2 regions of the Nisaea sp. genome follow, and region 1 is predicted to be linked to the other one. Evidence: riboswitches for the same ligand, from Rfam matches in the RefSeq annotation. Region 1 holds a riboswitch; the other holds the start of a gene.
The links. Region 1 has a riboswitch for cobalamin ahead of VOI22_RS03865 (hypothetical protein). Riboswitches for the same ligand answer to the same signal wherever they lie in the genome.
Positions count from the first base shown of each region.

Region 2: linked by a shared signal. The riboswitch ahead of VOI22_RS07430 (CbtB domain-containing protein) and the one ahead of VOI22_RS03865 (hypothetical protein) in region 1 are both predicted to bind cobalamin.

Region 1 is NZ_JAXMNY010000001.1:812,787-818,727, reverse strand. It holds gene VOI22_RS03870 (FAD-binding oxidoreductase) at 1-1,269, opposite strand, end outside; gene VOI22_RS03865 (hypothetical protein) at 1,332-1,598, opposite strand; cobalamin riboswitch at 1,631-1,828, opposite strand; gene VOI22_RS03860 (YaiI/YqxD family protein) at 1,865-2,302, opposite strand; gene VOI22_RS03855 (CoA transferase) at 2,395-3,630, shown strand; gene kynU (kynureninase) at 3,639-4,889, shown strand; gene VOI22_RS03845 (winged helix-turn-helix domain-containing protein) at 4,886-5,569, opposite strand; gene VOI22_RS03840 (NIPSNAP family protein) at 5,640-5,941, shown strand, end outside.
Region 2 is NZ_JAXMNY010000001.1:1,561,895-1,567,835, reverse strand. It holds gene VOI22_RS07445 (hypothetical protein) at 60-761, opposite strand; gene VOI22_RS07440 (DUF1636 domain-containing protein) at 771-1,232, opposite strand; gene VOI22_RS07435 (CbtA family protein) at 1,229-1,972, opposite strand; gene VOI22_RS07430 (CbtB domain-containing protein) at 2,002-2,181, opposite strand; cobalamin riboswitch at 2,326-2,549, opposite strand; gene VOI22_RS07425 (sarcosine oxidase subunit gamma) at 2,604-3,212, opposite strand; gene VOI22_RS07420 (sarcosine oxidase subunit alpha family protein) at 3,205-5,941, opposite strand, start outside.

The DNA of each region.
Region 1 (5,941 bases):
TTCGTACATGCGCTCGGAGAGACCGGGGCGCTTAACCTCCCACTCCTCGTCGCTCATGCTTGCCGGCTTACGGGCCGTGTAATGGATATTGCCGTCCCCCATATGGCCGAAGCAGTTGAAAGTCAGACCCGGCACATACGCGCTTAACGCGGCCTGCGACTGATCGATGAAGGTCGCCACCTTGGAAACAGGGACCGAGATATCGCCGGCCATACGCGGGCGACCGTCGCGACGCCCGGCTTCTGCCTGCTCTTCCCGAATCCGCCACAAATCCCGGCGCTGCCCTTCGCTCTCGGCGATTACACCGTCAGTCACCCAGCCTTTCTCCATAGCGTCTTCGAAGATCGCTTCCAGCTTGGCGCGGAGATCATCCAGCGGGGACGGTGTTGCCATCTCCAGCAGCACGTACCAGGGAGACGCAGCGGACAGCGGATCGGTGATCCCCTCAATTTGCTTCACGACCAAGTCGAAAGCGGCACGCGGCATAATCTCGAATGCGAGGATCGTGTCGCCGGACAGCTCTCGCGCGCTCGCCAGAAGATGCTGTGCCTCATGCGGAGATGGTACTGCCAGCATCGCGGTCTCACGCACGCGCGGCAGCGGCATCAAACGGAAAGCCGCAGCAGTGACGATCCCCAATGTGCCTTCGGCGCCAATGAACATCTGCTTCATGTCATAGCCGGTATTGTTCTTGCGCAGCGTTTCCAGCCCGTCGAACACGGAGCCGTCCGGCAGCACGGCCTCGATACCGAGGATCTGCTCCCGGGTATTGCCGTATTTGATCGTGTTGTTGCCACCGGCATTGGTGGAGAGCGTGCCGCCAATCGTGCTGGAGCCTTCCGACGAGAGCGAGAGCGGGAACAGCCGCCCCGCGTCCGCGGCAACCGCCTGCATGTTCTGGATCACGCACCCGGCTTCCGCGATCATCGCGTAATTCTCGGGATCGAGGGAACGCACGGCCGTGAGCCGGTCAGTCGAGACAACGATGGTCGGACGCGGCTCGGTCGGGATCGAGCCGATGGCAAGGCCGGTATTGCCGCCCTGGGGCACGATGGCGATCTCCGCCTTCGCCGCCGCACGCACAACCGCCGCCGTTTCCTCCGTCGAGGCCGGGCGGGCAACGCCGAGAGCGTCGCCGGTCGGCGTGCCGCGCCAGTCGGTACGGTATTTCAGCGTGTCGTTCGAATCTTCCAGCCAGCCCTTCGGCCCCAGAATGGACCGGATTTCCGTAAGCGCGGCATCGATGGACTGGGGCGTCTGATCGTTCACCCACTCTCTCCCGTTGAGATGATTTCAGGCGGGAGGCTATCAGCGAACAAGGAAAGCGCCAATCAGACGGGTAATCTGTTTATGGAAATTCTCTCGGTCAGTTCCAGACGCTGTGCGGCACCGAACAGCGCTCCAATGCGCCGCGCCGCCTCCTGCATGCCGCCGTCGAAATCCTCTTTCGAGGTCTCGGCCCGCACCATGGAGAGGGATTGCGAGAGGGTTTTGTCATCCTCGGCAACGCTCAGAAGCGTCAGGATCAGGGTTGCCAGCTCACGATCCGGCTCTTTTTCCGAATCGTCGGGGAGAGTTTGGGCGAATAATCGGGACATCTAAACCTCCTCCGGTACACCCCGCCCGGGTTAAAAATGGACACAGCGTTGGCAGGTTTCCTGACTCCCGGCTCTTCGATCCGCGCCGCCTTCCCAGCCCATCAGGGCCAGTGGCATACCGGTCGGATCTTGCCGGTTACAGTTGCGGGGGCAGTCCCGGACTTGCGGCGATAAAGCCGCGCACCGGATTCCCTTTTGTCCCGAAGGACACCAACGCTGAAAGGCTCGTCTTTGCGGCCTGCTGTGTCAAGGCAGCAGGCGGAAAATCACTCGCGGATCAGCCGTTCCAGCTCACGAATGAAGGTTTCCCGGTCTCTTTTGGAAAAGGCGCCACCACCACCGGAGACTTCCCCCATGGCACGGAGGTCGGACATCAGGTCCCGCATCGCCATAGCCATGCCGATTCCCGCCTCGGTGAACTCCTTGCCGGAATGGCCGATTGCCTTCGCGCCGCTCTCGATCACCCGGTGCGCCAGAGGAATATCGCCGGTGATGACGATATCGCCCGCCGCCACCTTGCCCACGATCCAGTCATCCGCCGCATCGAACTTGTCGGAGACGAGAATGTTCTGAACATTCGCCCGGTCGCCGGTCCGGAAACCGCGATTGCTCACCACGTAAACCTTGATGTCGTGCCGATCGGCAATCGACAGGATCTCGTTTTTCACCGGGCAGGCATCAGCGTCGACATAGACAGACTTCATTGCGTGCTTTGCCCCTTTTGCAGACGAACAACCATGCTAGGTTCCGAGCCCAACCTGATCGCATTCAACATTAAGCTGGCCAAGAAACACGGATGTACACGGTCCTTCAAGATTTGACAGTCGTCGAGGGTGCATCTTTCATCGCCGCCCCCTCCTGTACCCTTAACATGCTGCAGATGGGCGCGACGGTCATCCGCTTCGATGCCATCGGCGGTGGCCTCGATTACCGGCGTTGGCCGAAGGCCCCAAACGGCGCCAGCCTTTACTGGGAGGGCCTGAACAAGGGCAAGAAGTCGGTGGCGCTGGATCTGCGCAATCCGGCAGGCCGGGAGCTTGCTCTGCAGCTTGCAACCGCCCCCGGTGAAGGGCGCGGCCTGTTCGTCACCAACTACCCAGTCGCCGGCTTCCTATCGCATGAGGCATTGAAAGCACGGCGCGAGGATATCATCACAGTCCGTATCATGGGCTGGGCGGACGGCACGCAAGGTGTCGACTACACGGCCAATGCCGGTGCCGGCTTCCCGCTGATGACCGGAGAGCCCGGTCCGGTCGGCGAGAAGCGACCGGTAAACCATGTGCTGCCTGCCTGGGACCTGATCGCCGGTGCCAACGCGGCTTTCGCCATGCTGGCCGCCGAGCGGGAGCGCCAGAAAACGGGTCAAGGCGCCGAAATCCGCCTTCCGCTTGGCGATGTCGCGCTCACTACTCTCGGCACCCTCGGTCAGGTCGCCGAAGTGATGACGAAGGAAGAAGACCGGCCAAGCTACGGCAATGACGTGTTCGGCGCCTTCGGGCGGGACTTCCGGACCAGCGACGGCCACTACATCATGCTCATCGCCCTTTCGCCCCGGCAATGGACCGGCTTGCTGACATCCCTCGGCATTGAAGCGGAAATCGCAACCATCGAGGCGGAGACCGGCGTGAGTTTCGCCAAGGATGAAGGGCTGCGCTTCGAATACAGGGAGAAGATCAATCCTGTCGTCGAGCGGGCCGTCGCGGCGGAGATGCTGGATGCCCTCGCGCCGCGCTTCAAGCAGAACGGAGTCTGCTGGGAGCCATATCGCACAGTGCGCGAAGCTGTCGCGAGCGAGCGCTTCCGGGAAATGGGCAAGCCCTATAGCACCGTCACCCACGGCAGCGGCCTGACTTATCCGACTTCCGACACGCCGATTGATTTTTACGGACAGGCCTCCGAGGTTCCGACACCGGCACCGCAGTTGGGACAGCACACGGATGAGGTTCTGGCGGATTTTCTCGGCCTCGACAGCGGCGCCATCGGGCGGTTGCACGATGAAGGCATCGTCGCCGGCCCCGATCACACAAGCTGAGCCGCACCATGACACACTCGAAAATGACCCGGGAAGATTTCGCGGCCTTCGATGCCGCCGATCCCCTCGCCTCGTTCCGCGCGGAATTCGAGCTGCCGGAAGATGTGATCTACCTCGACGGCAATTCCCTCGGGCCGCTGCCCCGTATCGCGCGGGAACGTGTTGCCACGTGCGTCACGCACGAATGGGGTAACGGCCTGATCCGAAGCTGGAACGATGCGAGATGGATTGATCTTCCAACGCGCGTCGGCGGCAAGATCGGCACGCTGATTGGCGCCGAGGCGGATAGCGTCGTCGCGGCAGATTCGACATCGGTCAATCTCTTCAAATGCCTCTCCGCCGCGCTGGCACTTCGGCCGGACCGTTGCGTCATCGTCTCGGAGAAATCGAACTTCCCGACCGATCTCTATATGGCGGAAGGTCTGTCTGCATTGCTTGGCGGCCGGCATGAACTTCGGCTGATCGATGAGCCGTCCGAACTCCCGGGCGCTCTCACCGACAATGTTGCCGTGCTGATGCTGACGCATGTGAACTACCGCACCGGCTACATGCACGACATGAAGGCCGTGACAGACGCCGCTCACGCCATCGGAGCGCTGACGCTCTGGGATCTCGCCCACTCCGCAGGAGCTGTTCCGGTCAACCTCGCCACCGCCAACGCGGATTTCGCGGTTGGGTGCGGCTATAAATACCTGAATGGCGGCCCCGGCGCCCCGGCATTCCTCTATGTCGCCCCGCGCCACCAGCAGGATGCCTCCCAGCCCCTGACCGGCTGGTTCTCGCACAAGGCACCGTTCGCTTTCGATCACCGGTTCGCGCCGACGGACGGGATCGGGAAATTCCTTTGTGGCACGCCGCCGGTGCTGGCCATGACAGCGCTCGATGCGGCGCTGGACGTCTGGGCCCGTGCCGATATGGATGCGGTCCGGGCGATATCAGTGGCGATGACCGAGAGCTTCATCACCCTGGTCGAAGAGCGTTGCGCCGGTCTCGGCCTGACACTCTCGAGCCCGCGAGATCCCGCCCAACGCGGCAGTCAGGTCTCCTTCGCGCATGAAAACGGCTATCCGGTGATGCAGGCCCTGATTGCCCGTGGCGTAATCGGCGACTTTCGCGCGCCCGATCTTCTGAGGTTCGGTTTCACACCGCTCTATACCCGGTTCACGGACGTCTGGGATGCGGTCGAGCATTTGCGCGACATCCTTGAGACCAGTAGCTGGGACCAGCCCGAATTCCATGCCCGGGCGGCAGTCACCTAAGCTTCCGGAAAACACTCCCGGAACCGGCGTTCACCCTCACTGGTGAAGGAGACAACGCGGGAGCCTTCGATCCGGTGCGCCCAGCCGAGATCGTAGAACCGGTCCAGCAGCCCAGTGCCGAGCGTGCCCGCCAGATGGGTCCGCCGCTCACTCCAGTCGAGGCAGGAACGGCACAGTGGACGGCGGGATTGCGTCAGGTCTGGCAAGGCAATGCCCAGCTCACCAACAAAAACCTCGCCGGCGTCGGTCAGGGAGATTTCCTCCCCTTCTTTTACCAACAGGTCTCGCGCCACCATGCTGCCGAACAGACGGACGCCGAAGTCACCGGCCAGATGGTTGTAACAAACCCGTGCCTTGCGCAGTGCCGGATCGCGCGGGCCGGTACGGGCCCGCATATGTCCACGTTTCGCAGCCAGCCCCATCATCGCTTCCAGCAGATTCCCCACCTCTTCATCCGCCAGCTCAAAATAGCGGTGCCGCCCCTGCTTGCGCTGGGTCAGCAAACCCGCTGTTTCCAGCTTGGAGAGATGGGAGCTCGCCGTCTGCGGGGTGATACCCGCCTCAGCGGCAAGCTCGCTCGCCGTCAGGGCCTTGCCGGTCATCAACGTAGTCAGCATGTTCGCCCGGGCCGGGTCTCCAATCAGGGAGCCGATGAGCGCGATGTCAGGTCCTTCTTTCATAGTTCGATCATAGCCGAAGCATAAACCTACGCCAAGATGGGATTGTCCCTCCATCACATTGGAGAACAACATGCTTACCTGCTTTATCCGCTATAACATCGATCCGACGAAGAAAGACCAATTCACGCAATATGCCCGGAACTGGGGGGAAGCCATCCCGCGTTGCGGCGCCGACCTGATCGGCTACTTCGCCCCACATGAGGGTTCCAGCACACTGGCTTATGGTGTCTACAATATCGAGAGCCTGGCGGCCTACGAGGCCTATCGCGCGCGACTTTCGGCTGACCCGCTCGGCAAAGAGAATTATGAATTCGCACAGAAGGAAAAGTTCCTGCTGCGTGAGGACCGGACTTTTCTGATCAATGCGTCAAA
Region 2 (5,941 bases), 750 kb from region 1:
GGCATGATCCAGCAGCTAATTCAGAAACTGTGTGAAGCCTAACCAGCCACTTTCGAAGACTACATCAGGGCGCTGGCATTCTCAGCCGCAATGGTGATGCCGATAACGATGGCGATCAGCCCGATGAAACCCTGGATGGCCAGATTGCCTGTCTTCAGGCTTTTGCTTGTCCAGTGCAGCGGCAGGGCGATGATGGCGGAGAGAATGCCCATGCCACTCATGCTGCCGATGCCGAACAGAATGACATAGAGGATGGCATCGGACGGCGCGTCGAGGCCGACTGCCGTCATCATCAGGATCGAGCCCGAGCCGGCCAGACCATGCACCATGCCGATGGAGATTGTGCCGAGCGGCAGGCCGCGCCGGTGAGCATGTTCTGCCGGGCCATGCGCAGTCTGTTCGCTCTCGGCGGTGACGAAATGGACGTGAGCCTTGCCGTCGGAGTGCCGATGGACGCGCCAGGCACCTCCTTCACGCCAGAGGCGCAGCAGGACACGGGCGCCGAGGATCACAAGCAAAATGCCGACACCGAACTCGAAGATCGTGCTCCATTCCTCGCTGACGCTGAGGCCAAAGCCGATCATCAACCCGGTGACGGCGCCGAGGATCAGCGAGTGACCCAGCCCCCAAGCGAGGCCATGGTGCACCGCGCGGCGCACCGAGGTGCCCGAGGTGACCATGCTGGAAACGGCCGCGACATGGTCCGCTTCAAAGGCGTGCTGCATTCCGATCAGGAAGCCAAGCAGCAGAATTCCGGTCATTCGATCCTCTTAACTTAACTGGTCTGGGGCCGGAACCTGGTCCGCGGCGCTGCTGTCTTGTGTCTTGTTTTCGTCATGATCCGGCGGCGGCAAAAGCCGGCAGATCACACCCTTGCGGAAAACCGGCGGTCTGTCGCGCAGTTTGGGAACCCCGTGCGGGGCGGCGGCGACAGCGCGCGCCGCGGCTACCAGTTCGGCGCCGTCATGCTCGGCATTGACGTCGCCCAGCACATAGCTCCAGAGGCCGGGCCCTCTGAGCGCGACGGTGACCTGGCGGTCGCATACGGCCATGCATTCGATCGGGCGGACGGTGATTCCGTCCTCGTCGGCACAGAGTGCTTCGACCCGCTCGAGCAGGACGCGCCCATCGCCTGCCGGATCCTCGGAGTGGCGGCAGGCGGTACAGATATCGATGGTAACGGGATGAAGCGGACGACGAGAATCGTCGTCCGCAAATGATTGTTCGCTCACGCCGCGGCTGCTGCTTCGGGAGTGCCGGAACGCTCCCAGACAAAACCGGCGATGCAGCCGGTTGCCGCCCAGGTCACGGCGTGCACTACAAGGGAAGCGGCGGCGAAATGGCCGGACAGCTCCGACGGCACGTCGCTGATATAATCGTCCGGGTGCGGGGCGCCGATCACATGCGGGATCGCGATCAGGACCAGACCCGCGACGATTGCCAGCGGCGTGGAGACACGCAGTGCCAGGAACAGGCCGACGGCTGTGGCCAGGGCCGTGCCGATCCACCAGATTTGCCGGTCCTCTAGGACTGCGGCGGCCGCGCCCGGAAGTTCCGGGCTGAGACCGAGGGCCGGTGCAAGGCCGGTGGCGGCAAAGGCTGCCGCACCCCAGATCAGGCCAGTACGGGCAGTGATCGTCGCATTGCTGAGAACCATGGCCGCGAGCAGGACCAGGGCAAACCCGAAGGTCGTGCCGATTGTCGCGATCGAGGTCGAGAGCGTCCGCTCCAGTCCGTCTTCCGGAGCCCAGGTTTCCTTGGCGCCGTGCGCTTCTGTTCCATGCGCGAGATGCACAAACGCGTCCGACTGGTTTTTGGCGAAATGCGCAACGAGAATTTCGCCCGCACTGGCCATGCCGCCTTCGTAACGTTCGGCCTCAAGAATCAGGGGCGTTGTTGTCACTGCCTGAAGCGCTGCGACCAGAATCCCCGCGGCGAAGCCGGCGACGAGCGCCGACTTTATGAATTTCATGAGCATCGCAGTTCCTTCGTGCCAAAGGCTTAGTGGCAAGGGAAGGCCATGCTGTGACGGGTGTCGTGAGCTGTGTTGTGCAGGGCGGTGGCATTGGCAAAACCGGTCAGGTAGACGATGCCGAGGCCGGCCAGAAGCGCAAAGACCGCCACCATCTTGGTGGATTGGCTGGCGGTGAGAGATGTGGATTTCTGAACTGCTGAAGTCATGTGTTCCTCCGATCAAAAACGATCCGGATACGGCCCTCAGAGCTGTATCCGGGCTTGTTCAGAGGCGAGAGAACCAAGCGGCGGCTTCCGGCCGCCAATTTGGCAATACGCTCACCCCGACGTTGTCATTGATGCCGCCGCATGGGCGCCGGCATCGGTGTCGGCAGGTCTCCTGGCTCGCGGGTCATTGCTTCATCCTGCCTTCCCAGTCCGCTCATGCGGGGCCAGTGGCTCAGTCCGGATGTCGCTCGTCGCTCACAGTTGCGGGGGCAGCCACGGATTCGGTCCCTGATGGGTACGCCTCGCCGTGTTCCCTTTTAATCCGTCGCCATGTTTACAGCGGCGGAACCAACACTCGTAAACTATCCCTCCCGGTCAATTCGGACAAGCGTGATGCATGTCCCGACCAAAAAATGCATGCCTCAGGATACGCGGCAGCCATATTCCAATGCGCCATCCTGTAGTGCCTCCAACAGATGCGCTGCGTAAGATCGGTGCACATAGATATCAAACACCGGCTCGGCGCTGCGGCAATCGATCAGGGCCGGTGCGTGGAAGACTCCGGTGATCCGGCTGGTATCGGCCAAAAACGCGGACGGGTGCATATCGATAGAGCAGCCTTTTGCCAAAAGCGTACGGGCGTCGCGTCCCGACAACCGAAAAATCGTGCGCGCGTGACTGAGGTCGATGACCGCAACACTATCCGGAAGCGCCGAGCGAAGATGCGCGGCGAGATCGCGGTGTTCAGGCTCTATGACCAGCCATTTTCCGGTGCCTGTGCCGAGGATGCGGGGCTGCCCGTTTCCGGCGCTCTGGTTCGGTGTGAGGGATGGAGCGGTGCCGGTGGCCGTTTCCAGTGCTTCAGCCAACGATGGAATTACATCGGCACGAGCTTCGACCTGCACCACGGAAAACGGGGTGCGCTCGGTCAGGTGAATACCCGGACCGTCAAAGCGATTGGCCCCGTGGTCGCCTGGTTCGAGAATTCCGGCGAGGGCCGAGCGGCGGGCGAGAATCACATCGTCAGCCATGGAGCCTTGCTCCTTCCACGTCATAGACATTCGGACTGGTCACCTTCACCTGGACCGCTTCGCCCTTGAGCGGGAAGACCGCCCAGACCGTATCGCCGATCCTGTTTGGACCGTCTTTCAACAGGCCGAGCGAAATCGGATGTCCGACATTCGGGCTGATCGGGGCGGTGGAGGAAACATGGCCGAGCTTCGGCACCGGTGGCGGCGTTTTCGGGTCCTCCACCAGGATCGATCCAGCGCGGATCTTCGTCTTGCCGTCGACCGGTGTCAGTCCGACCAGCGTCGGGCGGCCCAGATCGTCCATGCCTTCACGGGTCGAAAGGGCGTCGCCGATGAAGCGCTTCTTAGAGCTCATCATTTTGCCGAAGCCAAGGTCGGCTGCGGAGACGCGGCCGTCGATTTCGGCGACGGTCACGTGGCCTTTTTCGATGCGCAGGATGTTCAGCGCTTCGAGGCCGTAGGGCACAAGGCCATGCGACTCGCCAACGGCAAGGCAGCGTTCCCACGCGGCTTCGCCATACCCGGCAGGCACGGCAATCTCGTAGGCCAGTTCTCCCGAGAAGCTGATGCGGAAGACCCGGGCCGGGAAGGCTCCGAGTTTCGTCTCGCGTACGCCCATGAAAGGGAAGCCCTCGTTGGAAAGGTCCACTTGCGGGAACAGGTCCTGCAGGATGGCGCGGCTGTTCGGCCCGGCAATGGCCATGGCGGCCCAATCGTCGGAGACGGACGCGATCTTCACGTCGAGGTCCGGCCAATGGACCTGCAGATGCAGCTCCAGATGCTCCATCACCGGACCGGCTTCTGCTGTGGTCGTCGTCATGTAATAATGGTTCTCGCCGATCCGCGAGGTGGTGCCGTCATCAAGGGCGACGCCGTCCTCACGCAGCATGACGCCGTACCGCGCCTTGCCGACGGCCAGGGTCTTCCAGCCGTTGATATAAACCCGGTTAAGAAGTTCCGTGGCGTCCGGCCCCTGGATATCGATCTTGCCGAGGGTCGAGACGTCCGAGATCCCGGCGGTGTTACGCACCGCCAGCGTTTCCCGCTCGATGGCCTTGAACATCGCTTCGCGGGAATTAGGCTCATCCTTGCCGAGATAATATTGCGGCCGCATCCAGAGCCCGGCTTCCATCATCTGTGCGCCATGCGCGAGATGCCAGTCGTGCATCGGCGTGCGCCGGACCGGGTTCTGGTGACGGCCGATCTCGCGACCGGCAAAAGCGCCGATGGCGACCGGCGTGTAGGGCGGCCGGAACGTCGTTGTGCCAACTTCGGAAACGTCGAGACCGCGTGCTTCGGCGAGCACGCCATGACCATTGATATTCGAGGTTTTGCCCTGGTCCGTGCCCATGCCGAGTGTGGTGTAGCGTTTCAGGTGCTCGACAGAGACATAACCTTCGCTCTGGGCCAGCTTGACGTCATCCGCCGTGACATCGTCTTGCAGATCGACAAAACGCCGTCCCTTGCGGCCCGGCAATGCCGGAACCTGCCAGAGGATCTTGAGCGGGCCGGTTGCCTGCTCGTCGGTGGACGGGATATCAGCCACAGCTCCAGTCGTGAAACCAAGTGCCTCGGCGGTCTCCTGACCTGCCGTATACCCGTCGGCAAGGCAGTCTCCGAGGCTGAACCGGCCTCGCGCGGCGCCGATGGAGCGGTCGTTCATGCGGGACGCGCCCGGCACGAAGGCGCCGATGGTCGGATCGTAGACCGGCTTGCCGCTCTGGTGACTGTAGAGATGGACGTTTGGGCTCCAGCCGCCGCCGGTCGCCAGCAGGTCGCACGGAATGTAGCGGGTTTCCGGGGTGGCGCCGGACTGCAGCGTGCCGAGATCGGCAATGTCGACACCGGCAAGGCCGAGATAGCCATGGGTGCGGACCACGACAGCCCCGCTGACGACATCAATGCCCTGGGCGATGACATCTTCCTTCAGCGGACCCTGTCCGCCGGTGCGTGGGTCGATCACGCCGCGCACTTCGATGCCCGCATCCGCAAGGTCGAGGGCGGTGCGGTATCCATCGTCATTGTTGGCGAAGACAACGGCATGCTTTCCGGGCTGCACGGCGAAACGGTTTGCGTATGTGCGGGCGGCTCCGGCCAGCATCACGCCGGGGCGGTCATTACCGTCGAACACCAGCGGTCGCTCGGTCGACCCGGTGGCCAGCAGCACCTTTTTGGCGTGGATCAGCCAGCGGCGCTGGCGTACCTGGAAGGGAGCGGGGACGGGCAGATGATCGGATACCCGCTCCAGCACGGCGATGGTGTCGCCATCGTAGTAACCGAAAGCCGTCGCGCGGCGGAGCAGAGTAACGTTCTCCATCTCCTCTAGCTCAGCGAAAGTGCTCGTGGCCCAGTCCATGGCGGGGTTGCCGTTGATGGTCTCGCGCTCACTGCGCAACCGGCCGCCCGGCTTGTTGTTTTCGTCGATCAGGAAGACACGGGCGCCGCTCCGGCCTGCGGTCAGGGCAGCGGCAAGTCCGGCCGGGCCGGCACCGACCACTACGATGTCCGCATGTCCATGCATCTTGTCGTAGATGTCTGGATCGCTGACATGTTTGGCCTCGCCCATGCCGGCGGCCTTGCGGATAAAATGCTCATAGAAGTGCCAACCTGGCAGGCCCATGAAGGTCTTGTAGTAGAAACCGGCAAACAGGAAGCGCGAGGCAAAGTCGTTCACGCCCATAATATCGAGCGCGAGGGACGGCCAGCGGTTCTGGCTTTTGGCTTCGAGA